Regions from separate parts of the Bradyrhizobium sp. USDA 4503 genome, predicted to be linked through region 4. Evidence: riboswitches for the same ligand, from Rfam matches in the RefSeq annotation. Region 4 holds a riboswitch; each other region holds the start of a gene.

What was found. Region 4 has a riboswitch for cobalamin ahead of ACVMIH_RS25105 (TonB-dependent receptor). Riboswitches for the same ligand answer to the same signal wherever they lie in the genome.
Positions count from the first base shown of each region.
Region 1: it holds a riboswitch for cobalamin, as region 4 does, so the genes downstream of both, ACVMIH_RS36415 (ribonucleoside-diphosphate reductase subunit alpha) here and ACVMIH_RS25105 (TonB-dependent receptor) in region 4, are expected to answer to the same signal.
Region 2: it holds a riboswitch for cobalamin, as region 4 does, so the genes downstream of both, metE (5-methyltetrahydropteroyltriglutamate--homocysteine S-methyltransferase) here and ACVMIH_RS25105 (TonB-dependent receptor) in region 4, are expected to answer to the same signal.
Region 3: it holds a riboswitch for cobalamin, as region 4 does, so the genes downstream of both, ACVMIH_RS01345 (DUF1636 family protein) here and ACVMIH_RS25105 (TonB-dependent receptor) in region 4, are expected to answer to the same signal.

Region 1 covers NZ_JBSRXS010000001.1:7,672,941-7,680,445, reverse strand. The annotation lists gene ACVMIH_RS36430 (hypothetical protein) at 1-73, opposite strand, end outside; gene ACVMIH_RS36425 (cytochrome P450) at 357-1,595, opposite strand; gene ACVMIH_RS36420 (ribonucleotide-diphosphate reductase subunit beta) at 2,182-3,255, opposite strand; gene ACVMIH_RS36415 (ribonucleoside-diphosphate reductase subunit alpha) at 3,246-5,183, opposite strand; cobalamin riboswitch at 5,281-5,496, opposite strand; gene ACVMIH_RS36410 (SPASM domain-containing protein) at 6,860-7,505, shown strand, end outside.
Region 2 covers NZ_JBSRXS010000001.1:8,305,630-8,313,134, forward strand. The annotation lists gene ACVMIH_RS39110 (carbonic anhydrase) at 181-924, opposite strand; gene ACVMIH_RS39115 (thermonuclease family protein) at 934-1,644, opposite strand; gene ACVMIH_RS39120 (hypothetical protein) at 2,389-2,571, shown strand; gene ACVMIH_RS39125 (nodulate formation efficiency C protein) at 3,116-3,775, opposite strand; cobalamin riboswitch at 4,987-5,187, shown strand; gene metE (5-methyltetrahydropteroyltriglutamate--homocysteine S-methyltransferase) at 5,287-7,505, shown strand, end outside.
Region 3 covers NZ_JBSRXS010000001.1:280,343-287,847, forward strand. The annotation lists gene bluB (5,6-dimethylbenzimidazole synthase) at 1-77, opposite strand, end outside; gene cobU (bifunctional adenosylcobinamide kinase/adenosylcobinamide-phosphate guanylyltransferase) at 110-613, opposite strand; gene cbiB (adenosylcobinamide-phosphate synthase CbiB) at 763-1,704, shown strand; gene cobD (threonine-phosphate decarboxylase CobD) at 1,716-2,681, shown strand; gene ACVMIH_RS01335 (cobyric acid synthase) at 2,678-4,126, opposite strand; gene cobO (cob(I)yrinic acid a,c-diamide adenosyltransferase) at 4,138-4,791, opposite strand; cobalamin riboswitch at 4,828-5,039, shown strand; gene ACVMIH_RS01345 (DUF1636 family protein) at 5,134-5,508, shown strand; gene cobW (cobalamin biosynthesis protein CobW) at 5,505-6,539, shown strand; gene cobN (cobaltochelatase subunit CobN) at 6,539-7,505, shown strand, end outside.
Region 4 covers NZ_JBSRXS010000001.1:5,204,615-5,212,119, forward strand. The annotation lists gene ACVMIH_RS25085 (MBL fold metallo-hydrolase) at 288-1,328, shown strand; gene ACVMIH_RS25090 (ABC transporter substrate-binding protein) at 1,497-2,312, opposite strand; gene ACVMIH_RS25095 (ABC transporter ATP-binding protein) at 2,513-3,286, opposite strand; gene ACVMIH_RS25100 (FecCD family ABC transporter permease) at 3,283-4,326, opposite strand; cobalamin riboswitch at 4,439-4,636, shown strand; gene ACVMIH_RS25105 (TonB-dependent receptor) at 4,746-7,010, shown strand; gene ACVMIH_RS25110 (hypothetical protein) at 7,123-7,296, shown strand; gene ACVMIH_RS25115 (ABC transporter substrate-binding protein) at 7,503-7,505, shown strand, end outside.

The sequences.
Region 1 (7,505 bases), 2.5 Mb from region 4:
ACTCGGCGATGATCGAAATCGCTTCTCCAACGAAAATCGCTGCCACCGCTACAATCTTCAATATCAAGCTCATCGGCCTTTACCGTTGCAGCTATCCAGGAGGCCCGGAGATAGGGCATTTGGGGGGCACCGTTGGCGTTGCCTTTTTCGCTTATCCGGCGCCTGCAGGGCGCCGGGCCGGCTCAACTGTCGCTCCTTACGCGGGCTCGTCAACGCCTGCCTGATTGCCGACCGGCTCGCGACATGCAGCGATTGTTTGGCGCCGATCAAGCCGCTTTCGCTAGCGGCGTCAACGAATGCGGTTCAAGACGAGCCCAACCGCACCGCGTGCCGCCGGCCGCCGACGCGATCAGGGACTAGGCTGCAATCCGCACTGGGAGTGAGGAATAGCCGCGCACGAAATTAGATGCGATTCGCTCGGGTTCGCCGACAACGCTTACGTCTAGCCCTGCACGCAATATTTCGTCCCAGAGGATATTCAACTGCAATTGCGCAAGGTGCCGACCAACGCACCGATGGATACCAAATCCGAACGATAGATGCTGCCGCACATTCTTGCGGTCGATCACAAAGCTGTCGCCATTCTCGATAACTTCTTCATCTCGGTTGCCAGAGATATACCACATAACGACCTTGTCGCCCTTGCTGATCTGCTTGCCACCCAGAATGCAATCTGCCGCGGCGGTGCGGCGCATATGGGCGATCGGTGTCTGGTATCGAATAATCTCCGACACGGCGCTCGACACGAGCGCAGGGTTATCGCGCAGTTTTCGCAGCTCGCCGGGGTACTGATTCATGAATAAGACGCCGCCGGTCATCGAGTTGCGGGTGGTGTCATTGCCTCCGACGATCAGCAGGATCAGATTGCCGAGAAACTCATCCGGCTTCATATGGCGCGTGTCGGGCGAATGTGCCATCAAAGAAATCAGGTCCAGCCGCGGCTCGGCATTAATGCGCTCGTTCCAAAGTCGCGTGAAATACTCAAGACATCCGGACAGGATTGTCCTTCGCTTTTCCCAGCTGTCGATGGCATGGCCGGCTCTCGGAGGTGTGACAGCTACATCTGACCAATAGGTCAGGAGCCGTCGGTCTTCGAAGGGAAAGTCGAAGAGCGTGGCAAGCATCTGCGTCGTCAGCTCGATCGAGACCATATTCACCCAATTGAACGGATCATTGCGCGGCAGCCCGTCCAGAATCACCCTGACCCGCGAGCGGATCAGACTTTCAAACTTCGCCAGGTTATCCGGTGCAACTATCGGACTTACGGTATTGCGCTGCCCGGCGTGTTTTGGAGGACCCATCTTAATGAAGCTCGGGGTCCAATGCTCGTCAGGCACATCGACGATCGTGACACCGTGTTCTGACGAGAATGCCTTATGGTTTGTATCCACCGCGACAATATCGCGGTACTTCGTGACGGACCAATAGGGGCCATAGCAGCTATCTTGGCAGTAGTGAACGGGATCCTCCCTTCGCAGCCGCTCGAAGTACCCCCATATGCTATCATCCTGAAAGCGCTTGGCTTCGCTAACATCCAGCTTGCTCAGCGGGATACTCGACGCCTCATCGGCTCTACGTGCCGATCTCGCTTTCATGATGGTCTCCGCAGATTTTGTTCATTCGAGAGCATACGGGTCCGCATAGTCGCTCTCCACGACCGTCCTCTTGTGTTGATTGCGAGCATGTCCTCGCTCCAACAGAGTATCTCAAAGCGCGAGCCGGCCCCTCCTACCATTTCCGGCAGTCAGAACCGCATTGACTTTCCATATCGATCTGCTTGTGGCTGGCCGAGAGCCATCATCCCATGGTTCGGCGCCAGGGCTGCGCTGTAAAGGGGCGCAAGCTCAGAACGCAGCTCCGCCACCCGCATGCCGCGAGGCTAAGCTTGTCAAACTCGCAACACATACGCGTTTGAGCACCGACCGAGTGCGCAGGTTCACTATCGACTGCCTGCTCTGTCGACGCCAGAACGGCCGATCCTCCACAAGCATAAGGACCTGAGCGACTGATGGTGAGTGGCGCCAGATCCAGCGGCTTTGCTGTCACGGGTCCGCGATAATCATTTCGAGCGGACCAGATCGATGTCACGCGATGTGGCCTTCCTGCGCGGTCTCCAGCGGACTTTCGCGAAAAGTCCTAGGTGCACCAGAATCGAAGAGCAAAAGCGTTGTTGCGTTCGTGCTAGATACGGCCGAAAGTAGCCCATACTCCCTCTTCGCCGTCCCAGCTGCCGCGGCTCGCTGCCTTGGAGTACTCCGTAGCGCGCTGCTCGAAGAAGTTGGCGTGCTCGACCCCATTGAGGATCTCGACCAGCCAGGGCAATGGATGCGGCTTGAGCTGGGTAAACCCGCTCTGACCAGCCTCAAAAAAATCGAAGACCGGGGCAATCCCGAGCTGGGTCAGCCGCCAATCGGCGACATAGCGGACATAGGCATGGATCTGCTCAGGGCGCATGCCATCGATCTCGCCGAGACCAAAGGCGAGATCAACGAAGTTTTCCTCCAGCTTCACCATGGTCCTGGCGACGTCGATGATGTCGTCGCTAACGGAGCGCGTCACCGCGCCAGTTTCGCGGTGCCATTCGTGAAATAGCTTGATGATGCCCTCGCAGTGGAGACTCTCGTCGCGCACTGACCAGCTCACGATTTGTCCCATGCCGTTCATCTTGTTGTGCCGCGGAAAGTTAAGCAGCATGGCAAAGCTCGCGAACAAAGCCATGCCTTCAGTAAAGGCGCCGAACATGGCCAGCGTGCGAGCGACGTCGGCCACAGTATGGACGCCGAATTGGTGCATGTAGTCAGCCTTGGCGCGCATCTGCGCATAGCCGCGGAATGCCTCAAACTCGGCCTTGGGCATGCCAAGCGTCTTGAGCAACAACGCATAGGCGTCAATATGGACGGTCTCCATATTGGTGAAGGCAGCCATCATCATCTGCACGGTGAGCGGCTGGAAAATCGGGATGTAGCGCTTGAGATAATTGTCACCGACCTCGATGTCCGATTGAGTGAAGAAGCGGAATATCTGGGTGAGCAGCGCGCGCTCGTTGGCAGTGACACGATCCGACGCCCAATCCTTGAGGTCGGAGCCGAGCGGAACCTCCTCGCCCATCCAATGGGTCTGCTGCTGACGTTTCCAGAACTCGTAAGCCCAGCCATAGCGATCAACGTCATAGCTTCCGGTCGAGTCCAGGAGGCCGACCCGTCCCTTGCCGATCAACGTGCGCGGATCGACAGCCGAGAGGTCAATCACTGACATGCAAGGCACTCCTCATAGTCGGTGCGCTGCGGCTGCGGTCGTTCCGCCTCGTCACGGCCGCTGATTTTGCCGGCGAACGCTGCGCGCGAGATCGACTTCGAACGGCAGTAATAGAGGCTTTTCAATCCGCGCTCCCATGCCGTCCAATGCAGCATATGGAGATCCCACTTATCGACGTCGGCCGCCAGATAGAGGTTGATCGATTGGCTCTGGCAGATGAACGGCGCGCGGTCGGCGGCGAGCTCGATGATCCAGCGCTGATCAATCTCGAAAGCGGTGCGAAAGATCGCTTTCTCGTGCTCCGAGAGGATGTCGAGATGAGCGACCGATCCCTCGTGCGCTATGATCGACTGCCATATCGCCGGGGTGTTGGCGCCCTTGGCCGTGAGTACCCTGGCGAGATGCGGATTGCGCACCGAGATGGCGCCAGACAATGTCTTATGGGTGTAAATGTTGGCCGGGACTGGCTCGATGCAAGCGCTCGTGCCGCCGCAGATAATGCTGATCGAGGCGGTCGGCGCAATTGCGATCTTATGGCTGAATCGCGCCATCACGCCGCGTTCCAGCGCATCCGGGCAAGGGCCGCGCTCGCGAGCGAGCGTCACCGACGCCGCGTCGGCATCACGCCGGATTTTCCGGAACATGTTCAGATTGAACGACTTGGCCAGGACGCTCTCCATCGGAATGCCCTTGGCCTGAAGGAACGAGTGGAAGCCCATGACACCTAGGCCGACGGAGCGCTCGCGTAGGGCAGCATAGCGGGCACGCCTCATGCCCTCCGGCGCCACCGTGATGAAGTGGGTGAGCACGTTGTCAAGGAAACGCATGATGTCTTCGATGAAGCCCGGCTCCTCGCTCCACCGGTCCCATGTCTCGAGATTGAGCGATGAGAGACAGCACACCGCGGTGCGCTCCTCGTCGCGATGATCGATGCCGGTCGGCAGGGTAATTTCGCTGCACAAATTGGAGGTTGAGACCTTGAGGCCGAGGTCGCGCTGGTGCTTGGGAAGGGCGCGGTTCACGGTGTCGATGAACAAGAGATAAGGCTCGCCGGTCTGCAGCCGGTTCTCAAGGATACGTTGCCACAGCTGGCGAGCGTCGATCTCGCGAACCATTTCGCTGGTCTTTGGACTGCGAAGCGCGAACGCTGTCCCGGCTCGCACGGCATGCATAAATTCGTCAGTAACGTTGATGCCGTGATGCAGGTTGAGGCTCTTACGATTGAAGTCGCCGGACGCCTTCCGGATCTCAAGGAACTCCTCTATCTCGGGATGTTGGACATCGAGATAGACTGCCGCCGAGCCTCGCCGCAACGAGCCTTGACTGATCGCCAGCGTCAGGCCGTCCATGACGTGGATAAACGGGATGATGCCCGAGGTGACACCGCCCTTCACCTTCTCGCCGATCGAGCGAACATTCCCCCAGTAGGTACCGATGCCGCCGCCGTTGGAGGCAAGCCAGACGTTCTCGTTCCAGACGCCGACAATACCTTCGAGCGAATCCGAGACCGAATTGAGGAAGCATGAAATGGGTAGACCACGCAAGCTGCCGCCATTCGAGAGCACCGGCGTCGCCGGCATGAACCACAGTCGGGACATTGCATCATATAGACGCTGAGCATGTGCAACATCGTCCGCAAACGCGCACGATACCCGCGCAAACATGTCCTGGACGCCTTCGCCCGCGAGCAGATAACGGTCGGTCAATGTCAGCTTGCCGAACGATGTCAGGAGGCTGTCGCGCGATCGATCAAGGGCAAGGTCAGACGGCTTTGGAGCTGGCGCGAGGGGACGCGGCAGCGGGGCCAGCGATGGAGGCTGCGCAACAGACCGCTGAAGCGGGGCAAGCTCTGCCTGTGCGTGCGCTGCCCGCACACTGGATGGTGTAACGAGATGACCCTGTTGATCGAAATCAAAAGACGGCGACATCGGCAACCCCGCGATGTTTGGAGCCGGGGCCGCGGACGACTTGCAGGGAGACAAACGTCCCTCAGTGCAAGCGCTCCACCGGGGCACCCCGCCCGAGGACGTTTGTTCTGTCGCGGCAGGTCTCCTGGCTTGCGGGTCGCTGCGGCTGTCGACCTTCCCGGCGCGTTTCTGCGCCAGTGGCCCATGATGACAACCGCTCACCGCCTGCAGTTGCGGGGGCAGCCCCGGAGTAGCCGTTCGGCGCACCGGGTTCCCTCTTAGCTTCCTGTCCTACAAGATAAAGGATGGAAGAACCATGACAGATCTACATCTAGGCGTCACATGCCGAGATTCGTCAAGTCTCGTTTGGGGGACATCAAGCTTCAGAAGAGGACACCGCGAAGTCAATGAATGGAGCGGCCGGCGCCGAGCACCGGTATGTTCCGCTATCCATACACGTCCACCTGTGGCTGTTCAGGCAAATCAATCCAGAAATCCGGCCGACCATTCATCAGTCTATGCTGATCTGGAACGTAGATCCTACCAAAGGCTCTGAGACCGTTTTTTCCGTTCCGATGAGTATGAGCGGATCTTCAGCTCAAGATCTTCGAAGCTATCAGCGTCAACGATCCAGATGAAATCGTGTCTAAGGCGCTGGAAAGCTATCATGGACGTAGCCGACGCAGTCAGCTCCTCGACGCACGACGCTCCCCGCGCGATCTCGCTGCTCGAACGGCTGAGGGCCCTGAAGAACACGAAAGCTCATCGAGCTCGCAGCGGCTAAGCCGCTGTAAGCGCGACGAAACCGGCTCCCTTCGTGAATTTACCGTCGGCGCAAGCCTTGTCTCACAATGAAGGAGCAGGTCCGTCCCACCGAGATCGCCTGGTCAATATCTTTCTAGCCAGTATAGCTGCTGTTCGGCGCGCATAGCAGATCGATTTGGTCGCGGCGCATCTAGGTCGCCGCCCTTCTGATCAATTCGGCACGTGCCCGGTGCATGTTTGTAGCGGACCAATTGTCTGGCCCATTCTCGCGATCTGCCGATAAAGGCCTCGCCTACTGTTCGGTGCCCAAAGAAGTCAGGTTGGTCCTACTCGGCCGCGTCCATCAGGATTTCCGGATCGTTCGCGCCTCTCATCGCGACCCAGAGCACTCTTCGCAACACGCGAAAGCCTCCAGGGCCGTGCTGGATCACGCCCGACGCGCTTGAATCGTACCCGACGTCATGTTGCAGGATTCGGCGCAAGCCACGACTGTTTGGCAAACAAGCTTGGCATTTCGGACCCGATCGGAACAACGTATGTCGCCTCTGGGCGGTCCCATGTCGGCGATTGACTGCCCGGTCCGGCGACACGGAGATGATGTGGTCCTCAGGATCGAGCACCTCCCGGAGCCCGATTTGCGGCTCTCCTCGACAACATTAAGAGCTGTCGAGCTGACGTGTTTCTGGAGGAGAGGAGGATGCTAGGCGCAGACATGGTGGTAGGCGGCAATCGACACCCAGAGAGAGGAGCGCCGTACGGGTCCTCCTGTACCCTGTTGTCGAAACCAGCGTGGCAAGGCACGGGCTTCATTCAAGGCATCTGGCCCAACGTCCAAACTCCGGTTGCGATCGTTTCAGGCAAGGCGCGACGCTGCGTTAGCTGCGCTCGATCTGCGGCAATTGCCTGCTCCGGCACCTGAAAGGACCAGATACATGACGGCATACCCTAGGGTCTTACAAGAGTTGCGTGTGGTTGAGCCCGGCCATCGGGTATTGGAGATAACCACGACCACCGGCTGCATCGTCAGATGTTCTTATTGCTCCCAGGACAAGTTTGCAGATCGCCAAAGGCCCGTATCCCAAGCCAAGCATCTGGGTGTTCAGGATTTCAAGCAATGTCTCTCACGCGTACCGACAGCTACTGGCATTAGTTTTTCCGGATATTCGGAACCCTGGTTGCATCCGCATTGCAGCACGATGGTTGAGCATGCTCACGCACGCGGCCACGACGTCCGGATCTTCACGACCCTTGTTGGAATGAACAGGACTGACGTTCGACGCCTGCAAATGCTCCGATTCAAGACTTTCGTCGTGCACGTTCCCGACGATGGCACTTATATGAACAGCCGCCTCGTCGGAAAAAACTACATCAATGTCATGCGCCGACTGATTGAGGCAAACATTCCCTCGATTCAATTTGTGATCCTGGGTAAAATCCATCCTGATCTAGCCGATGTAATCCCCGCCAAAAAGCTGCAACGCTTGCGGCCGCTGAGTAGCAGGCGAGGACATATAGATCCGAAAATGATCACCCCGCGGCAGCCGATCGCCGGCACTCTGACATGCAATGGGAAACAGC
Region 2 (7,505 bases), 3.1 Mb from region 4:
AAGAATATGATGAGTATCAAGAGACCGCGCATACCAAAGTTTATCCCGAAGCCGCGACAATCGTGCAGCGGATCGTGTCCGGAGCATTTGCTGCAGCCCGAAGAACGGCGACTCTCGCGACACTCAATCGAAAGCCGGCTTGGCTGCAAACGGCAGGGCGGCCGGGCGAAGGTGCCAGCGTCAGCCCAGCAGGTCGACGCTGCCGGTTTCGAGGCGATATAGACCTCCGACTATCTTCAGTGTGTTCTGCTCAACTGCAGAGCTCAAAATCGGGCTGCTGGACTTCAGCTTATTGACGTTATCAATCACGTTCTGCCGGATCGCATCGACGGACTTATCACCGGTTTGCTGGCGAGATTCTCTTACAGCAGGCGCAAGCGCAGCAACGAGGGAAGCAATATGCCCCGGCGCCGGCTTGCCCTCGTCAAGCGACTGGATCGTGGCCTCTATCGCGCCGCAATGATCGTGACCAAGTACCAAGATCAAGGGCGTGTTCAGTACGGCGACCGCATACTCCAGACTAGCGAGCGTTTCATTGTTGGCGAAGTTGCCGGCGAGGCGGCACACAAACAGATCACCAAGTCCGCTGTCGAAGGCAAGTTCGGGCGCTACTCGGGAATCGGCGCAGCTCAGAACCGCCGCATATGGATTTTGACCATCGACTAAAAGTTGGCGCTCTCGTTTGAGATCGCGCCCTCGCGATGCGCCGTGCACATAGCGATCGTTGCCATCCATCAGCCGCTTCAGCGCAAGATCCGGCGAGAGCAGGTTATCCGGCTTGGGTGGCGCTTTTGCTTGCTTTGCGTCGACGATATTGTCGCCAAATGGCACGATGAATGCCGAAATAGCGAACAGCAATAGCGAGCGGCGCGAGGTCGCGGCCGTGATCGGATATGACACGCTCTGGGGACGGCATTCATGCATGTTGTCACCTCATTGCCCAGCTCTATGCCATCCCGTGGCTTCGGCCTCTGTTTCGCTGCAAAACCAGCGTTCAGCCGGCTTCTTCGTCATGTCGATTTGTCCGTAACTGACTTGCCCGGGTAAGTGATAGGTGCGCTCGCCCGTGCGGCCCACGGTGCCCTTTATCAGACACTCGGGCGAGGGCGGGTCCGATAGCAGAGCAGATCCGAGCAGGAGTTCCTGAGCGTCGTTCGGCACCGAACTCGCGCCGACGATGATCGTCCCCTTGTTACGGCGACGCCAGTCCCAAGGCGCGATGAACGCGCCCGACCACAGGCCCGCATAGGCATTGCTCGCCACCACCTCATAGATTGCGTAAGCATGGGTAGGCGAGCCCGATGACAGTGCCCAACCCGAGCTTACCATCCAGGCGTTCACGTCCTGGCCTTCGATGAAGCAACTGCCGAATGAACTGCCGTACTTGTCTACTCCTGCGGTCTGACAATCCCACGTTCGTCCATTCGAGTACTTGATAAGCGCGTCGCGCGCAGCTACGCCGCAAGCCCATTTGCGCCCATGGGCGTCGAGGCAAATCTGGTCAGTCTCTGGCGCCTCGATACCCGAAAGCCGAATTCTAGTTTGCTCGATCTCGATTGTATTGGCGTCGAGGATGTGCGGAGGACCGCTGAGTTTCGCCGCGCAAACCGGAGATGTGAGGACAGCGAGCAATGCTGCCATCATTACGCGGTGTTTCATTCCTACAACCTTTCGCTCTTGGTTCATCAGGTCAGAAAGTCGCACGATCCGTCGCCTGCCACATTCGAATGCTTGACCACACCAGTCCGTGATTTGGCCTGCATCGATGCTTGCTTTGTGAAAGCTGGTGGTGATTGTCAGCCTACGACCTGACGCGGCGTGAGATTCAAGGGATTTCTTTGCGTTTGCATAGTTTCAGCGGCCGAGCGGAGAGAGCGACGTTGCTACGCCTGGTTGATTTCCTTCTTGAGGCAGGGCTGCCGCTGGTTCGATAATGGTGGGAAAACCTCACGGCAAACTAGCCACGAAGAGAGCGACTGCTCGATCTGGCCTCCGCCTGCTCTCACTGAACAGAGCCCCCAAGCTTCACTTGGATATCGGGCTGGTGTCCGCGACCTGTTCGTGGCGGCTCGGAGCGTGCGAAATGACGTCCGGTCAACGTTAGATTGGCTTTCGATACTCGAACGGAAGAGAGCGGGAAGCTCGGTAAGAGGGTGAGCGTTGCGATAGGGATGGACAGCTACGTTGATGGCTGGCTTTATCGTCATTGCACGGGATAAGCGGAAAGGCTCCCTTATTGCGAGCGGCAATCTTGATGGCATCCAGTGCGACAAATCAATCCATAACAGGTGCTGGCAATCATAGCACGGCGGCAATTAGTTCTGGCAGGGTCCAGCCGACTCACGCTACCCGTTGCTGTTAATCACCTCACTGCACAATGGGATTGAAATGGTTGCAGCCACCCGCGAATTGCCGCTCTCTTGTTACGCGCTTGAAGTGGACGGCCGACTCAAGGCCGAATTCGCAACCAGAGACGGCGCCAGGGCAGGTGGAGCAGAACTAGAGAAGCGTTTTCCCATGCTTCAAATCAAGATCTGTGACGCGCAGACGAATGTGCGCGAGGAAATCTAGATCTTCCTCTTCGCTCTTCGATCCCTCGCACAAGGCTGCGGAGCTCCTCGCCGGGGGCACTCGGGAAAGGGGCCCGCCGTCATGAAGTATGACGGCGTCGCTATCACTGCCCCGTTCCCGGGGTCCCTCTTAACCGGTCTCGTCGCCGCACTCGCTCCCGCGTGCCGCCTTTGGCGTCGCTGTGCTCACGCTCCTGCGGGTGCCTATTGGTCACGCGATGCGCTGCGCGCACGCCCGATCGGGACTGGCCTCAGCATCTCAACGCCTAGTCCCGGGAAGAATGGGATGGCGAGTTAGCAGCAGCGCAGATTGTGTCCTCTCACTGCGTTGCGTGCGGCGCGGTCGACCTAGCTCTCCCAAACTGGTACGCCGCCGCTCGCTGAGCGCTGCTCCTGGCACAAAAGGCCGAGAGCTATCGTGCTACCTGATTTTTCCATGGCGGGGCTGCAGGCCGTGAGAGACGCTCAGCCTCGCTGAGGCCTGGCAGGACGCGCGAGCGTTTTCAGCGCATGTGCCTTGCTGTCGGGCCCGAGGCGCTCAGCGCTCAATGAGTAGCGCTGCCGTCTTGCCCTCTGCGATCATTTGCCGAGGCCTTTCGCGCCCTCTCTATCGCTTCCAGTTCATTTGGCTCCATGTGATCGAACCACGAGCCAGGAGGAAAGGCCGCGATACGCTTGGCAAGGAAGGATTGTGGCTCCCAATCTTGTCCTTCGCGCTTCTCAAAGGTGATGACCCCGTTATGGGTGAAATGGCGAGGGCCTGGTATATTACAGTTTACCAATAGCAGAACGCGCCACCGATCCTCTTTCTCGGTCGGCTTGCCATTCCCCCCCGTTGCGTAATCCACGACAACGGGTTCGATGATATGGCAGCGGCCGTGCCGCAGAAGAGTTCCGAGCTTGCCTTGCGCGGTCGTCACAAAGTTGAAATTGACCGGATTATGCAGAAAGCGAAGATTTGCGTTTTTTTCGCCATCGGTGGCTTCACTGGCGATCAGCGAAAGCGCGAGGGCGCGCCAGCCCAATTCGATCGGCTTTGCATACGGAGACGCAACCTCAATCTTCCCATCGGTCCCGATCTTCCAGGTAATAACGTAGTGTTCGTCTGATTTATTATCGTGATGCCTGGTCCAAGAAAGATATACGTATTCAGTTCCGTCAATTCCTTCGGCAACTCCCCAGTTTCCAGGGACGAACTGCGCCACTTTCGAAACGTTGGAGACAATATGTTCTATTGTCTCACCGTCTTGCGCTCGCCACGTTGACTTGACTCTTTCGACGAGAGCGCTCTCGTCCGCGCGCACACTATTGCTCGTCGCAGCCAGGCCAACCAGGCAGATTAGCGATTGACAGAGACTAAACCAAAGCACACCTCTTGCAGATATTTTCTTCATAACCGCCGGACCATCTGGTTCTCATCCGCACGTTGATTCCAAGCGGGCGCCTTCAATGTTATGCGCGATTGAAAGAAGTTAGCGGCAACGTGACGCGGGCGCCCGCTGATGTCCCGCGCGAGCAGGCGCTGTCCCCTCTATGTCACGCGCCGCTAACTTCAGTGGGCCAGCCACAGCCTCAATTTGCTGTGCTGGACCAGCCCAGGAGGAGAAGCCCGGGCAATTGAGGGTTTGCATTCTTCGTGCCAGGAAATAACCGGCAATTCGCGCTGGATTCCTGTTGTCTTTGTCGACTTTCCGACCTGCGCTCGTTCCAATGTTCCCATTCTGCTGATCGGCCTTGGTGTTCTTTCTCCTCGCACCGGACGAAGCGCAGGCGAACGCTCGCTGCCAAGTTCCTGATGACAATCGGGAACGCTTTTGTCGCCATTGATCGCTCGGCGATGGGGCGCTGCGGAAGTGCCCTAGCAGCCTCAGCCGGGTTCACTTGCACTTGATGTCCGCGGAGTTGCGAAGCCGATCCTCAGCGCCGGGATCTGGAATCGGCGGCAGTGCAGGGTCTTCAGACAGGCCAATGATACGACGTCGTGCGTTGGGCCTTACGCAGGCGCGGTGATACTCATCGGCTGTGATCGATCGGTCGTGTCGTTCCTCTTCATGATTGGAGAAGCTACGCTTCCATCCGGTCGTGTCGAGCCGCAAGCAGGCAACGATGGAGTCGCACTAGCTTCGCCTTGAAGTGCTCAACAGGCTCAGAGCATCTGTCTAAGGGTTCGGCTTATGAACGGCCGTCCGCAAGGCTGGCACAGCGATGATGCCGAGGGCACGCCAAATAGCCATTCTCATTGCGAGAGCCTCCCCTGCCTCTGTTGAGGCGGATCGGTATGCGTGCTCAACCATTATCGCCAAGGCAGACCGTGAGACTCTTATCGTGGTCGAAGTGATTGGTCATTCATGTAGCCGATGTGGCGGCATCAACGTAAGGGATTGATCTGATAGGTTGACGGTAGAGGCATCTTGCCGATAATCCAAGTCGTCGAGGTTCTCCGGTCGCGCTTGATCCGGAGCTAAGAGGGAAGCCGGTGAAATGCCGGCGCTGCCCCCGCAACTGTGAGCGGCGAGCCGCTGTCCAACAAAGTCACTGAAGCCCGTGCGGCTTCGGGAAGGCCGGGCAGCAGCGATGACCCGCAAGCCAGGAGACCTGCCTCGACAATATACACGTCCACGGGCGGGGTGTCCCGGTGGTGCGCCAAGCAGTCGCCGCTCGAGCGATCCTGCCTGCGTCCGCCATGGCCTTTGCCCCCAAATATGGGGTTAACGCTATGTCTCTTCTCTCCCTTCCGGTTGCCACGCTCGGAACGCCACGGATCGGTCCAAGGCGCGAGCTCAAACGCGCGCTCGAAAGCTACTGGTCCGGCGCAATCAGCGAACAGCGATTGCTCGAGGATGCAGCTGGCCTGCGTGCCGCAAACTGGGCTCGCCAAAACTCCCTCGGTGTCACTGTCATTCCGTCGAACGATTTCTCGTTGTACGACCAGGTGCTCGACACCAGTGTCATGGTTGGTGCTATTCCGGAAATCTACGCCTCGAAAACCGAACCGGTTTCGCTCAAGACTTACTTCGACATGGCCCGCGGTTCGCAATGCGACCGGCAGGATGCGAGTTGCGGTCACGGATCGCGCGGATTTGGCGCTCCCGCGCAGGAGATGACCAAGTGGTTCGACACCAACTACCACTACATGGTTCCGGAATTTCATCGGGGACAGACGTTCCGCCTGTCCTCTCGCAAGCCTGTCGAGGAGTATGAGGAAGCCAAGGCCCTTGGGTTTCAGACCCGCCCTGTCCTGATCGGGCCGGTCACATTCCTAAAGCTTGGCAAGAGTGCTGATCCTGCGTTCCAGCCACTGTCGCTCCTGGATGACCTCATACCGGTCTATATCGAGGTTCTGCAGGAACTAGCCAAGCGGGGGGCAAACTGGGTTCAGTTCGACGAGCCCTGCCTGGTCCTTGATCTGGATGAGGATTCGCGAAAATCTTTGCTGCACGCCTATGACCGGCTCACCACGGAGGCCCCGGACGTCAAGATCATGGTCGCCAGCTATTTTGGCGATCTCGGCGACAATCTGGATACCGCCTTGAACATGCCCGTTGCCGGACTGCATGTGGATCTAGTTCGCGCGCCGAAGCTATTGGAGCGGATTATTGCCGCCTGCCGGCGCGATCTCGTCATGTCGCTTGGTGTCATCGACGGACGAAATGTGTGGCGGTCGGATCTGTCGGGGCTCCACCAGCAGCTGGATCCCGCCATTGCGAAGCTAGGCAGGGACCGTGTCCAGATCGCCCCATCCTGCTCGCTGCTTCATGTGCCGGTCGATGTTGAACTCGAGACCGGGCTTGATTCCGATGTTAAGAGCTGGCTTGCTTTCTCGGTTCAGAAGATGCGTGAGCTTGCGATCCTGGCGCGAGCGCTCGCAGGTGACCAGAACGTTGCGGAAGCTCTTGCGGAATCGCAACGTGCCGCGACCGTCCGCCGAACATCACCGAAGATCTGTGATGCCAATCTCGCTGTGCGGATGAGGGCTATCGACCAAGCCATGCGCCGGCGCGCCAGCCCATTTCTCCGTCGTGCCGAAATCCAACGCAAGCGCTTCGCACTACCGGCTTTTCCTACCACGACCATCGGATCGTTCCCGCAGACCGCAGAGGTCCGTAATGCCCGTGCGGCACATGCGCGAGGCGCGATGAGCGACGAGCAATATGACAAATTCCTTAAGGAGGAGACCGCGCGCGCTATACGTTGGCAAGAGGAAATCGGTCTGGACGTTCTCGTACACGGCGAGTTTGAACGCAATGATATGGTGCAGTACTTCGGCGAGCAACTTGCCGGCTTCGCATTTACCAGGAACGGCTGGGTGCAATCCTATGGTTCGCGTTGTGTCCGGCCACCGATCTTGTTCGGTGATGTCTTGCGGCCCAAGCCGATCACCGTCAACTGGTGGCGCTACGCGCAATCACTGACCAATAAGCCGGTGAAGGCAATGTTGACCGGACCAGTAACGATATTGAACTGGTCGTTTGTTCGCGACGATATTCCAAGAGGCGAGGTCTGCCGCCAGATTGCGCTCGCGATCCGAGACGAAGTCCGCGATCTCGAGACAGCCGGTGCGACCATGATTCAGATCGACGAAGCTGCACTCCGCGAAGGATTACCTTTGCGTCGATCGGAGTGGGCGGCCTATCTTGAGTGGGCCGGGGATAGCTTCCGCATCTGCTCATCGGGCGTCGCTGATCGAACGCAGATTCATACGCATATGTGCTACTCGGAGTTCAATGACATCATCGATGCGATTGCTGCAATGGACGCGGATGTCATCTCGATCGAAACGTCGCGCTCGAAGATGGAACTGCTCGACGCGTTCAGGAACTACAAATATCCAAACCAAATCGGGCCGGGCGTGTACGACATCCATTCTCCGCGCGTTCCCGAGGTAGGGGAAATGAAGGAACTGATGGCGTTGGCCCGGAAGCGGTTGCAGGATTC
Region 3 (7,505 bases), 4.9 Mb from region 4:
CGGAACCGCCGCACGTCGCGCCGCCACACGAACAGATCGTGCAGCTGCCGGCGAAACGTATCGTCGAATGAGACCATTGCGGGGCCTTTGGCAGGATCGATCTCGGATTTCATTTAAGCTTCATCGGCAGGCCCGCAACGACGAACTCGACCTCGTCTGCGATGCCGGCGATAGTCTGGTTCATGATTCCTGCGGCGTCGCGGTAAGTCCGCGCCAATGCATTGTCCGGCACGATGCCGAGACCGACCTCGTTGGTGACCAGGATGACCGGGCCGTGCTGGCGCGACAGCGCATCCGCCAGCCGCGTCACTTCCTGCGACCAGTCGCGCCCGGCATGCAGCAGATTGGATAGCCAGAGCGTCAGGCAATCGACCAGCCTTGCACCAGCGCCATCGGTCCCGGACAGCACTTCAACCAGATCGAGCGGCACCTCGCGCTCGATCCAGTCGCTGCCGCGCCGCGCGCGATGTTTGGCGATCCGCTCATCCATTTCCGCATCGAGCGCCTCGGCGGTCGCGATATAGACCGGCTGTCCCGGAAAGCTGCGCGCACGAAGTTCGGCGCGCCGGCTTTTGCCGGACCGCGCTCCCCCCGTGATCAGAATGACGGCCATATCATCTCCTGTGCGACCGGTACGCACGTCGTTCACAAACGCTCTAACCACCAATCGCGGAGAAAGACAAAGCCGAAATCCGTCACGGAGGGCTTGCACTCGGCCGATGTCTTGCGCATCAGGGGGACCGCGGCGCGGAGAGGATTATCGTGGGTTTTGCGGGAGCGATGGCGGTGGCGATGGCGGTGGATGCCCTGATCGGCTGGCCGACGTGGCTGTTTGCCCGCATCGGCCATCCCGTGACCTGGCTCGGCCGGCTGATCAATCTTGTCGATAGCGCCTGGAACCGCGCCTCCGACCCACCGGCGTTTCGTCGCGTGGCTGGCATTGCGGCTGCGATCCTGGTGATCGCGCTGGTGATTGCGCTCGGTTGGGCCGTTCAGTCCGTGCTCGCATCCGGATGGGTTCGCATTGTCCTTGTCGGCGTCCTGGCGTGGCCGCTGGTTGCCGTGCGCTCGCTGCATGACCATGTCGCCGCGGTGGCAAGTCCCTTGGTATCCGGCGACATCACGGCCGCACGTTCGGCGGTCGCGCAGATTGTCGGGCGAGATCCGGCAACGCTCGACGACGTCGGCATCGCGCGCGCCACCATCGAGAGCCTCGCCGAGAATGCATCCGACGGCATCGTGGCGCCGGTGTTCTGGGGCGCGCTGTTCGGCCTGCCGGGAATCCTTGGCTACAAGGCGATCAACACGCTGGACTCCATGATCGGTCATCGCACCGAGCGGCACGAAGCCTTTGGCTGGGCAGCCGCCCGGATCGACGATCTCGCCAATCTCATTCCGGCGCGGTTGACGGGTGTTCTGTTCGTGCTGCTCGCGCCGAACCGTTCGCAGGCGTGGTCATGCATGTTGCGCGATGCGCGCCGGCATCGCTCGCCGAATGCCGGCTGGCCGGAAGCTGCGATGGCCGGCGCGCTCGGCGTGCGGCTCAGCGGTCCCCGCATCTATCACGGGCACGTCGCCGATGAGCCCTGGCTGAACGAGGGGGCGCGCGATCCGGCTGCAGCTGATGTCCTCACCGGGTTGAAACTCTATCGCTACGCCATGGTGCTGTTGGCTGCGGCGTTTGTCGCCCTGGCGCGGGCGTGAAGGTGCGGCGCATGCGTGAGCACGGCGGGAACCTTGATGTCGCCCGGCAGCGCTTCGGCGGCGCCGCGGACGACTGGATCGACCTGTCGACCGGGATCAATCGGGTGCCGTATCCCTTGGTCGATGTCGAGCCGCGGCAATGGAGCGCGTTGCCGTCGCGATCCGATCTTGAATCGCTGCACGACGCTGCGCGGCAGGCCTATGTCACCAAGGCGCCGATCGTGGCGATGGGTGGTGCGCAGGCCGCGATTCAGTTGCTGCCGCATCTGGCGCTCAAGGGGCGGGCGCGGATTCTGGCGCCGACCTACAATGAATATGCCGCGGTGTTGTCGGCCGCCGGCTGGGACGTCGCCGAGGTGTCCGATCTCGCCGCGCTGGCGGGAGCGGACATCGCCGTCGTCGTCAATCCGAACAATCCCGACGGACGACGCCATGACCGGCGCGAGTTGCTGGCACTGCTGCCGCGCGTTGGCCGGCTCGTCATCGACGAGAGTTTTGCGGACGCCGTTCCTGACCTGTCCCTTGCACCGGAAGCAGGACACGCGGGGCTGCTGATCCTGCGCTCATTCGGCAAGTTCTACGGACTTGCCGGCTTGCGCCTCGGCTTCGCGATCGGCAGCGAGGCGGACGTCGCCGCGCTTGCGGCGAGGGCGGGCCCATGGCCGGTTTCGGGAGCAGCAATCGCGATCGGGCGGCGCGCGTTGCTCGATCACGACTGGGCCAAGGCCACGGCCGCGCGGCTCGCGGACGACTGCGTCAGGCTCGATGCAATAGCGCGATCGCAGGGTTGGACGCTGCTCGGTGGCACGTTGCTGTTCCGGCTCTACCAGACGGGCGATGCATTGGCTGCGCAGGAGAAACTTGCCCGTGCGCAGATCTGGTCGCGGGTCTTCCAGCAGAAACCGGGATGGCTGCGCCTCGGCTTGCCGGGAGGCGAGGCCGAGTGGTCGCGCCTTTCCGCCGTGCTGCCCGTTTAGCGCGCCAGCGCGAGCAAGCCTTCGACATCGAGATGGGTCTCGATGTGCCCGGCGAGCGCGTCGAGCGCGCTCTCGACCCTGGCGCCGTAAGTCTGATCCGCCGCGGGGATGTCGAGCTGTGCAAGGAACGCCTTGCGAAATTCGTCCGAGGCGAACAGGCCGTGCAGATAGCTGCCGTGAACGCGCCCGTCTGCGGAGACCGCGCCCTCAGCCGTACCGTCGAGTGATGCAAAGGGCCGCGCGCGATCCGGCCCGTCGGTGCGCCCGATATGGATTTCATAGGCGCTGATCGGCTGGCTGGTCGCGGCATGCACCGCGCTGGAGCGCGTCAGCGTCTTCTGTTCGGTCATGGTGGTTGCGACATCGAGCAGCCCGAGCCCGCGCGTTTCGCCGGCAGGACCTTCGATCCCATCGGGGTCGGCGACGCTGTGTCCTAGCATCTGGTATCCGCCGCACAGGCCGAGGACATGGCCGCCGCGGCGATGATGCGCGAGGAGGTCGATGTCCCAGCCCTGCGCGCGCAGGAAGGCGAGATCGCCGCGGGTCGATTTCGAGCCGGGCAGGATGACGAGCTTCGCATCACCCGGGATGGCTTCGCCCGGACGTACCATCACGAGATCGACGCCGGGCTCGAGCTTCAGCGGATCGAGGTCGTCGAAATTGGCAATCCGCGACAGCGCAAGGAACGCGATCTTGCACTGGCCGGGCTTGCGCGCCTCGCCGAGCCCGAGCGCATCTTCGGCCGGAAGTTCGCCGGCGCGGACGAACCAGGGCAGCACGCCAAAGCCGCGCCACGCCGTGCGTTCTTCGATCAGGCGATAGCCGTCGTCGAACAATGTCGGATCGCCGCGGAATTTGTTGATGACAAAGCCCTGGATCATCGCGGCATCATCAGGGTCGATCACCGTCTTGATGCCGACGAGCTGCGCGATCACGCCGCCGCGGTCGATGTCGCCGACCAGCACCACGGGCACGTCTGCTTTGCGCGCAAATCCCATATTGGCGATATCGGCTTTGCGTAAGTTGACCTCGGCGGGACTGCCGGCGCCCTCGACCAGCACCAGATCGGCGCGCTGCTTCAGGCGCGCAAAACTCTCCAGCACCGCGCCCATCAGCGATGGTTTCATGCCGGCATATTCGCGCGCGCGTGCGGTGGCGATCCGTTTGCCGTGCACGATGACCTGGGCGCCGACATCGGTCTCGGGCTTCAGCAGCACCGGGTTCATGTCGGTGTGCGGCTCGACGCCGGCGGCGAGCGCCTGCAACGCCTGCGCGCGGCCGATCTCGCCGCCATCGACGGTCACGGCGGCGTTGTTCGACATGTTCTGCGGCTTGAACGGCAGCACGCGCAGGCCGCGCCGTCTGGCGGCGCGGGCGAGGCCGGCGACGATGAGCGATTTGCCCACGTCCGAGCCGGCTCCCTGGATCATCAATGCGCGCGCCATCGTGATGCCCGTCAGAACTCGACGCCCGGCTGGGCCTTGATGCCGGAGCGGAACGGATGCTTTACCAGCGTCATCTCGGTGACGAGATCGGCAATCTCGATCAGCTCCTCCTTGGCGTTGCGCCCGGTGAGCACGACATGGGTCATCGGCGGCTTCGACGTGGTCAGGAAGTCGACGACATCGGCGATCGCGAGGTAGTCGTAGCGTAGCGCGATGTTGATCTCGTCGAGCACGACCATGCGCAGGCTCGGGTCTGCGATCAGCTGCTTGGCCTTTTCCCAGCCGGCTTGCGCTGCCGCGATGTCGCGGGCGCGATCCTGCGTCTCCCAGGTAAAGCCTTCGCCCATGGCGTGAAATTGACAGAGATCGCCGAAATGCCCGGTGAGCAGGCGGCGCTCGCCGGTATCCCAGGCGCCCTTGATGAACTGCACCACGGCGCAGGGAAAGCCGTGCGCCACACAGCGCACGATCATGCCGAACGCGGAGGACGATTTTCCTTTGCCGGCGCCGGTATGAACGATGATCAGGCCCTTTTCACCGCTCTTGGTCGCCATGATGCGGTCGCGGGCGGCCTTCTTTTTCGCCATCTTGTCCGCGTGGCGCGCATCCGGCGAAAGATCGGTGCCGACGGCGCCGTCTTCAGCGTCCTTTCCATCAGAAGTCATCACATTCCTTCGGCTTGACAAGTGCGAGGCTTGGACGAATGGTGGTCCTGCGTTGGTTCCTGTCCTACGACAGGCGAAGAGGGAATGCGATAGGGCTCCGCTAAATCGGGCCCGAAGCGCAGCCGCCCCCGCGACCGTGACCGGAGAGATGCCCAAGCCACTGATTCCATACGGAGTCGGGAAGGTGGGCATCGAAGGGTAAAACCTGCTCCGCAAGCCGGGAGACCTGCCAACGCAGCATGTTGTGAAACCGGCGGACGGGGTGTTCCGCGACGGGGAACGAACCTATCCAAAATCGGTTCGTGTGCCTCATCGCTTCCCGCTGTCAATCCAGGAAGGGCGATGAGCGTTACACTTCATGTCTGCATCACCTGCCGCGCCGGCCAGACGCCGGCGGAAGGTGAGCTCGCGCCCGGTGCACGCCTGCATGCCGCGCTTGTCGAGGCCGGCGTGCCTGATGACGTCAATCTGGTTCCCGTCGCATGCCTGTCGGCCTGCAGCCAGGGTTGCTCGGTCGCGCTCAGCGCGCCGGGGCGCTGGTCCTATGTCTACGGCCGACTGTCCGCTGATAATGCCGCGGATGTGATCGCCGGTGCCTCCGCCTATGCGGCGGCGCCCGACGGCATCGTGCCGTGGCGCAGCCGTCCGGAAATCTTCCGCAAGCAATCGCTCGCCCGCATTCCACCTCTTCCCGTCGTGCCGGAGGCCGCAGAATGACCACGCTCGCCAAAATTCCGGTCACCGTCGTGACCGGCTTTCTCGGCTCCGGCAAGACGACACTGATCCAGCATCTGATCCGCAATGCCAACGGCAAGAAGCTCGCGGTACTGGTCAACGAATTCGGCAGCGAAGGCGTCGACGGCGACATCCTGAAGTCGTGCGCCGACGCCAATTGTCCGGCCGAGAACATCGTCGAGCTCGCCAATGGCTGCATCTGCTGCACCGTCGCCGACGATTTCATCCCGGCGATGGAGCAGTTGCTGGCGCGGAACGTGAAGCCCGATCACATCGTGATCGAAACTTCCGGGCTCGCGCTGCCGAAGCCGCTGCTGAAAGCGTTCGACTGGCCGGAGATCCGTTCGCGGATCACGGTCGACGGCGTGATCGCGCTAGCCGACGCCGAGGCCGTCGCCGCCGGCCGTTTTGCGCCTGATCCGGCCGCGGTGGATGCGCAGCGTGCAGCGGACGACAATCTCGACCACGAGACGCCGCTGTCGGAAGTGTTCGAGGACCAGATCGCCTGTGCCGATATCGTGCTGCTGACCAAGGCGGATCTCGCCGGGGCGGAGGGGATCAAGGCAGCGAAAGCGGTGATCGCGGCCGAGATGCCGCGCGAGGTGCCGATGTTGCCCGTCGTCGACGGCACGATCGACGCGCGCGTGATCCTCGGGCTCGGGGCGGCGGCGGAAAGCGATCTCGCGGCGCGGCCGTCGCATCACGATGGCGAGGAGGAACACGAGCACGACGATTTCAATTCCGTCGTGATCGATCTTCCGGAAGTTTCGGATGTCGACGCGCTGGTCGCCTCGATCAAGGGGCTGGCGCGCGAGCAGAACGTGCTGCGCGCCAAGGGCTACATCGCGGTCGAAGGCAAGCCGATGCGGCTGTTGGTGCAATCGGTCGGCGAGCGGGTGCGGCATCAGTTCGACATGCCCTGGGGTGCCCGGGCACGGCAGTCGAAGCTCGTCGTGATCGGCGAACATGCCGACATCGATGAAGCCGCGATCAGGGCACGGCTTGGTGTCTGATGCACGTCGTCTTCCGCGAGAGTCGCGGCCTTGAGGAGACCGCGACGCCAAGGGACCTCGGCCAGGATCCGGCCGATCTCGTGGTGTTGTCGTTTTCCGACAGCGATCTTGCTGCCTTCGCGGCCGGCTGGCGGCGCGGCCGTGCTGCGCTGCCGTCGCTGCGGCTCGCCAATCTCGCGGAGCTGCGCCATCCGCTGTCGGTCGATACCTATATCGAGCGGACGCTCTCGCACGCCCGCGGCATTCTGGTGCGGCTGATCGGCGGCGAGCCCTATTGGTCATACGGGCTGGCCGCGGTGCATCGGCTGGCGAAGGAGCGCGGCATCGCCCTGGTCGTGCTGCCGGCGGATGGCCGCGACGATTTGCGGCTCGATGAATTCTCGACCTTGCCGGTCTCGACGCTGCGCCGTCTGAAGGTGCTGTGCGACAAGGGCGGCCCGGTTGCCGCGCAGGCCGTGATCGCGCAACTGGCGCTGGCGTCCGGACTCTATGCCGGGCCGGTGGTCGGCGAGATCGATCTTCCCGAGATCGGCGTCTACGATTCCCGGCGCGGTGCCATCACGGCGTTGCCGGCACCGGACGGCCGGCCGCGCGTGCTGGTGACGTTTTATCGTTCCTACCTCGCGGCCGGCGATACGGCGCCGGTCGATGCATTGATCGATGCATTGCGTGAGAGGGGCTTTGATGCTCATGGCGTGTTCGTCACTTCGCTGAAGGCTGCGGGCGTGGCCGATTGGCTGCGCGTTCAGCTTGCGCAATGCGCTCCAGCGGCCATCGTCAATGCGACCGCGTTTTCCGCGGCCGGTGACGACGGCACGACGCCGTTCGACGCTGCATCATGCCCGGTGTTCCAGGTCGCGCTGTCGACCGCGCGGCGCGAGGATTGGGCCTTGTCGCTCCGCGGGCTCTCGCCCGGCGATCTCGCGATGCATGTGGTGCTGCCGGAGGTCGACGGCCGCCTGTTCA
Region 4 (7,505 bases):
GAGCAGGCTGGAGTTACGTGCGGCCGTAACTTCGTCTCTTCCACGACCTCGATGCATATCCCGTCATCCTGAGGCGCGAGCGGAGCGAGCCTCGAAGGATGCACGGCCCAGATGCCTTGTCCCATTCGCGGAAAGACCCGGGCCGTCCACCCTTCGAGACGCGCGCAAGAGCGCGCTCCTCAGGGTGACGGGATCCGGCTGGGGTGGGGATGGATTTGCTTTGAACGGACCCTATCTATGGAATAATATCCTCCATGTGACTCGGCCCGGAGAATAGGTAAGCCGTCATGATCTTTCGCCAGCTCTTCGACAGCGTATCCGGAACCTACAGCTATCTGCTCGCGAGCCGCGCCGGCGGCGAGGCACTGATCCTCGATCCGGTGCTGGAGAAGGCCGATCGCTACTGCAAGCTGCTCCAGGAACTTGACCTCAGGCTGGTCAAGGCCGTCGATACGCACCTGCACGCCGATCATGTCACCGGCCTCGGCGAGCTGCGCGACCGCACCCAGTGCATCACCATCATGGGCGAGCAGAGCAAGGCCGACGTGGTGTCGATGCGCGTCTCCGACGGCGACAAGGTGACGATCGAGGGCCTTTGCCTCGAGGCGCTGTACACGCCCGGCCACACCGACGATTCCTACAGCTATCTGATGGGCGACCGCGTCTTCACCGGCGACACGCTGCTGATCCGCGGCACCGGCCGCACCGACTTCCAGAACGGCAGCGCGCGGGCGCAGTACGATTCGATCTTCAACCGGCTGCTGAAGCTGCCGGAGGAGACCATGGTGTTCCCCGCGCATGATTACAAGGGCGACACCGTCTCCACCATCGGCGAGGAGAAGCGCTACAATCCGCGGCTGCAGGTCAAATCGATCGACGACTATGTCGAGCTGATGAACAACCTCAATTTGCCGAACCCGAAGCTGATGGACGTCGTGGTGCCCGCCAACATGCATGTCGGCCTGCACCAGGACGAACTCGCCAAGGAAGGCCTCTCCCTCAGCGCGCGCGACGCCATCGCGAGTCTCGGCCGCCCCGATATCCTTCTGGTCGATTTGCGCGAGAGCGGCGAGCGGGCCAAGCACGGCACGCTCGCGGGCGCGCTGCACGCGCCCTATCCGGGGATTTGCGCCACCCTGCAGCCCGGCGGCATGCTGCGCGAGGTCGCCGCCGCAACCGGCCGCCGCGTCGTGTTCTTCTGCGCCTTCGGCGAGCGCTCGGCGATGGCGGTGGCCGCCGCGAAGAAGGCGGGACTGGCCAACACCGCGCATATCGATGGCGGCATCGATGCGTGGAAGAAGGCCGGCGGGCCGGTGGTGATGGGATAGTCTCATAACCCTTTAGCCCGCTCGCAAATATCTCACCGTCTGAGGTGCGAGCGAAGCGAGCCTCGAAGGGCGACGGCCACACTCCTTCCGCGAACTCCTGGAAGTATCCGGGCCGTGCATCCTTCGAGACGCGGCTTCGCCGCTCCTCAGGATGACGGGTTTGGAAGGTCACTGCGTCACTCGCTGCAACTCTTCCGTCAGGCGATCCAGCGCATCCGCCAGCATCACGCCGCCGCACACCGTGAGCCGCTCCGGCAGCACGATGCGCTTGCTTTGCGGATAGAAGCGCTCCAGCGCCGGATGCAGCAGGAAGGCGCGACCGTCATCCTCGGCGCGGTCGCCGGCTTCCGACACCAGGATGAAATCCGGCCGGAGTTTTACGATCGCCTCCAGCGAAGCAAACCCGCCTGCGCCGACGCCAAGTTCGCCGGCGGCGTTGGCGAGGCCGGCTGCCGCCAGCAGCGAGCTGACCAGGCTATGGTCGCCCGAGACAAAGCCGCGCCGCTCCAGCGGCAGCACGCGGTAATGATGCGCGCTTGCCGCCGCCCGCGCATGCGCGATCGTCGCATCGAGGCGCGCGATCTCGGCCTCCGCGCGATCGGGATGCTGCACCACATCGCCCATCGCGCGAATCTGGTCCTTCACCTCGTCCAGCGTGCGCGGCACGGTGAATTCGACGAGGTGCAGCCCGTGGGCCTTCAACAGATCGCGGGTCGCGCGCTTGTCGAACAGGCTGACCACGACGAGGTCGGGCTTGAGCAGCAGCACGTCCTCGGCCTCGCCGGACAGGCGCGGAAAGTTTCGCGCCTTCTCCGCGGCCCAGGATTGCCAGGCATCGCGCGAGAAGCGGCTGAGGCCGATAATCTGGTCCGGATCGGCCAGCGACAGCACGAGCTGGTCGCTGCAGACATTCATCGAGACGATGCGCGGTCCGGCGGCGAACGCGGCGCCGGCGGAAATAAGCCACAGCAGTATCGCGACCACCGCACCAAGATGAAGCGAAGCGAGATGGCTGCCACGCTGAAGGTGCGCCCCCTCTCCCGCTTGCGGGGGAGGGGTGGGGTGGGGGTTTCGCCGCGAGCCATATCGTGGAGAGAGCCCCCACCCGCTGCGCTCGTCGAGCGCAGCGACCTCCCCCGTAAGCGGGAGAGGTGAACTGAGCTTGTGGTGAGGCCGTGGCCACATCAGACGTCCGCCCACGGCACGATGACGGCTTCGCGCTGAAATTCGGCGCGATAGGCGCTGACCCGGAACACGCTGGCGAGGACGCTCTCCGACAGTGCCTCGACGGGCGCGCCTTGCGCTGCCAGCCGCCCCTCCGCGAGCACCAGCACATGATCGGCAAAGCGCGCGGCGAGTCCCAGGTCATGCGTCACCACGATCACCAGCACACCGGCATCGGCGACGTTGCGCAGCTTCTGCATCACGTCGATCTGGTGGCGTGGATCGAGCGAGGCGGTCGGCTCGTCGGCGAGGATCACCGGCGCCTCCACCGCGAGCACCCGGGCCAGCGCGACGCGGCTGCGCTCGCCGCCGGAGAGTTCGGTGACGCGGCGATCGCTGAACTCAGTGACGTCGACCGCCTGCATCGCGCGCAGCACCGCCTCCATATCCGTCTGCGACAGCCGCGCCGGATCGGTCGCGCCGTGCGGATAGCGGCCGAGCGCGACGATGTCGCGCGCCGGCAGCGGCCAGTGCACCATGTGCCCCTGCGGCAGGTAGGCAAAACGTTTCGCACGCTCGCGCAGCGGCAGCGACGCCAGCGGATCGCCGCCGATCCGGATCTCGCCGCCCGACGGAATCAGCCCGGAGAGTGCGCGCAGCAGCGTGGTCTTGCCGGCGCCGTTCGGCCCGACCAGCGCGACCAGATGGCCCGATGGCAACGACAGCGAGACATCGTGCAGCACCTTGCGGCTGCCGAGCGAGGCATTGAGAGCGGCGGCGGAGAGCAGCGTCATGCCACGCCTCCGCCGAGCGCGCGGCGTTCGCGCATGATCAGATAGAGGAAGAACGGCACGCCGATGATCGAGGTCAGCACGCCGACCTTGATGTCGGAGGTCGAGGGAATGATGCGCACCGCGATGTCGGCCGCGAGCAGCAACGCCGAGCCGGTGAGCGCACTGGGCACCAAGAGCCGCGCCGGATCGTGACCGATCACGGGACGCATCAGATGCGGCGCAACCAGGCCGATGAAGCCGATCGTGCCGGTGACTGCGACCGCGCCGCCGACGCCAAGCGCCACGCCCGTGATCACGAAGAGCCGCAACCGCCCGACGTCGACGCCGAGGCTCTGCGCCGCCTCCTCGCCAAGCGTCAGCGCGCGGAAGGCGCTCGCCTGGCTGAGCAGGATGGCGGCGCCCGCGACGATGAAGGGCAGCGCCAGCGCCACGTGCTGGAAGCTGCGGTCCTCCAGCGAGCCGAGCAGCCAGAACGCGATCTCCAGCACCACAAACGGATTGCTCGAGAGATTCATCACCAGTGCGGTCGCGGCTCCCGCAAAGCTCGAGATCGCGAGCCCAGCGAGGATCAGGATCAACAGCCCGGCATTGCGGCCGGCGATCGCAAGCAGCGCGAACACCGAGCCGAAGGCGGCGATGATCGCCACCACCGGCAGCGCGTAGGAGCGCACATCGGCGAGGCCCAGCGCGATCACCAGCACCGCGCCGAACGCCGCCGATTGCGGCGCGCCGAATAGCGACGGCGAGGCCAGCGGATTGCGCAGCAGCCCTTGCAGCGCCGCACCGGACAGCCCGAGAATGCCGCCGATCGCAAATGCCAGGATGGTGCGCGGCAGGCGGATCTCGCGCACGATCACCTGCGCCACATCGCTGCCGCCGCCGAACAGCGCCTCGATCACCGCGAGCGGCGACAGCCGCACCGGCCCGATGCCGAGCGAGAACACACACAGCAGGACCACGAGCGCGAGCAGCGCCGCCGTGGCGCCCCACCGGCGCCGCGCCGCGACCTCGGCCGCCAAGGCAAAATCCTGCGCGCTCATCGGATCCATGCTCTTACAGCGATCGCCGTGGCAGACAAGCGACACTCGACAAAAACCGTGGCCGCGCGGCCGCCGCCCGACTTCCGCCGGATTGACTTTGCTACCCGGCCGAACCCTAGATGAACATGACGGTTCTTTCATGAGATGAAAAGGGAATGCGGTACGGGGAAACTTCCCCAACGCCGCGGCTGCCCCCGCAACTGTATGCGGTGAATCCTTCGTCACAGGCCACTGGGAATCTCGGTCCTGGGAAGGCGACGAAGGGTAACGACCCGCGAGCCAGGAGACCTGCCGTCAGCCGTGGTCACACGCGATGCTGCCGGTCGGGGAGTACAGGCATGAGCTTCACCTGATGCTGTGAGCACGATGGTGAGACTGGTTCGCGGTGACGTGCCACTGACGTTGCCGAGGCCTTGCTTATGTTCTCCTTCCCTTTCCATCGGCGGCGCCGCGCGCTTCTGCTCGCGTCGACGATGATCGCGCCGGCGATCCTTGTCTCCGCAGCGCGGGCGCAGCAGGCACCCGCTCCCGATCAGCTGCCGGCGATCGAAGTCACCAAGCCGGGCGACCAGAACGTCACGCGCGCCAGGCCGGCCGCTGACGAAGCGCCGGCGCCGCGACGCCCGGCGCCGGGCACCTCGCAAGGCAACAATACAGGCAGCGGAGCCGGATCGGGCACGACAGGGACCGGCGTGGCCACCGGAACGGGCGGCACCGGCGGCCGCCAGTTCGCCGGCATTGTCGGCTCCTCCTCGGCCGTGATCACCGCCGACGACATCGCGCATTCGCCGGTGCAGTCGTTACCCGAGATCCTCGCGCAGGTGCCGGGCGTGCAGCTGCAAACGCCCTATGGCGGACCGAACGGCGCCAAGACGTCGGTCGACCTGCGCGGCTTCGGCGCATTCGCGACCGACAATACCCTTTTCCTGCTCAACGGCCGCCGCCTCAACGACGTCGACAAGGCCGGCTTCGACCTCACCACGATTCCGCTCGATTCGATCGAGCGCATCGAGATCACGCGCGGCAACAGCGGCGCGGTGCTCTACGGCGACAACGCGGTGGGCGGCGTCGTCAACATCATCACCAAGACCGGCGTCGGCGGCCCGCCGACGACGATGCGGGCCGAGGCCGGAGTTGGCTCGTTCAACACCCGCATGGCCGCGGTCTCCGCGGCGCTCAATTCCGGCCCGTGGTCCACCTCGTTCTACGGCAACGGCATCAAGTCGGACGGCTACCGCGTCAACAATGCGCTCGACCAGCGCAACGCCGTCGGCAACATCAACTACACGACGCCTGATCTCACCGCCTTCCTGACCGTCACCGGCAGCGACCAGAAGCTCGGCCTACCCGGCGGACGGCTGGTCGATCCGTCGATCGGCGTGAACGAGCTGCTCACCGATCGCCGCGGCGCCGCGACGCCCTTCGACTATGCCAACCAGCAGACCGCCAGCGTCACCGCCGGCTTCACCAAGACGCTGATGAACGGCGTCGACCTCATCGTCGACGGCGGCTGGCGGCAGCGCGAGACGCAGAGCGGCTTCTTCGGCACGATGCCGACCATCAGCTTCGCTTCGACCTACAATGATGCCGCGCTGCAGACCTGGTCGCTGACGCCGCGGCTCAGCGTCAAGAATGTGATGCTGGGCATGCCGTCGACAATCCTGACCGGCATCGACTATTACGATTCGACCTTCCGCGAGGCGCGCGGCGCCTATCAGGGCGTCGACCCGTTCCACATCTACAATATCGAGCAGCAGAGCGTGGCCGGCTATTGGCAACATACGCTGGGCCTGTTGCCAACGACCGACATCTCCTACGGCGCGCGCGTCCAGAATACCAGCATCTCGGCGCGCGATCGCTACGACCCGAATGCGCCGTTCGCGTTCGACACGCAGGCGGCACCGCTCGACAGCAACGAGACGCAATACGCCCTGCATGTCGGCGCCGAGCATCGCCTGACCGACACCTTCTCGGTGTTCGGCCGCGCGGCGCGCGCGTTCCGCACGCCCGATGTCGACGAGCGCGTCGCATCCGGACCGTCGTTCGATCCGCTGACCTTCGCCCCGATCCCGCAGAATTTCCAGCTCAAGACCCAGACATCGCAGGACGTCGAGGGCGGCTTCCGGGTCAAGACCAACCTGTTTCAGGTCCAGACCAGCGTCTATCTGATGGATCTCGAGAACGAGATCCATTTCAACCCGGTGCTGTTCTTCAACACCAACCTCGACCCCACCCGCCGCTATGGCTCGGAAACCAGTGCCTCGCTCAAGTTCAGCGATACGGTGACCCTGCGCGGCGGCATGGCGATCACCCGCGCGGTGTTCCGCGAAGGCGTCTGGACCGGCAACGACGTGCCGCTGGTGTCGCGCTACACCGGCAATCTCGGCGTCACCTGGAATATCTGGCAGAACTACCTGGTGTTCGACGCCACGGTGCGGGCCTGGAGCTCGCGCATCATGGACAACGACCAGGCCAACACCCAGAGCCGGATTCCCGGCAACGCCACCGCCGATATCAAGCTGAGCGGGCAAGTTGACCGCTTCTTCTGGTCACTAAGCGTGAACAACCTGTTCAACGCGCTCTATTACGACTACGCCATCGCGAGCACGTTCACCGAAGGCCGCTTCTCGGCCTATCCGCTGCCCGGCCGCACCTACATGGTAAAGGCCGGCGCGACGTTCTAGAGCGTGAACCGGTGGGGCGGGTCTGCCCCGCCGCACCGTCCCCGAACATTACAAACGCACCGAAACTGGGGTAGAGTTCCGGCAGCTGATTTGACCCGCGCAGGGGAAACGCATGGCCAAGGCCGGGAAGCAGACCAAGGGCGGCACGAAGACCAAAGACAAGACCGACGACAAGGCGAAGAAACCTCCGCCACCCGCAGCGCTACAGGACGATGATTATTACGAGGACGGCGATATCGCCACACCGAAGCTCGACCGCTACGGCAATGATGACGAGCCGTTGTGAGGCCCGGCGAATATCGATCCACAGATCCTGCGCGCAGTCGCGCGCGGCGGCCTCGTAGCTCGCGAGCTACCGAGCCCGGCTCGTCGTCGCCAAGCAGACATTAGGTCGCAGCGAGGTCATCGGCCGGACCACCCTTCCGGATTGGTTGCCCACCCCCTGGATGCTAGGCTTCGCATGGACGCTGGGTCCTTGCTGGGGGCGGTGCCATG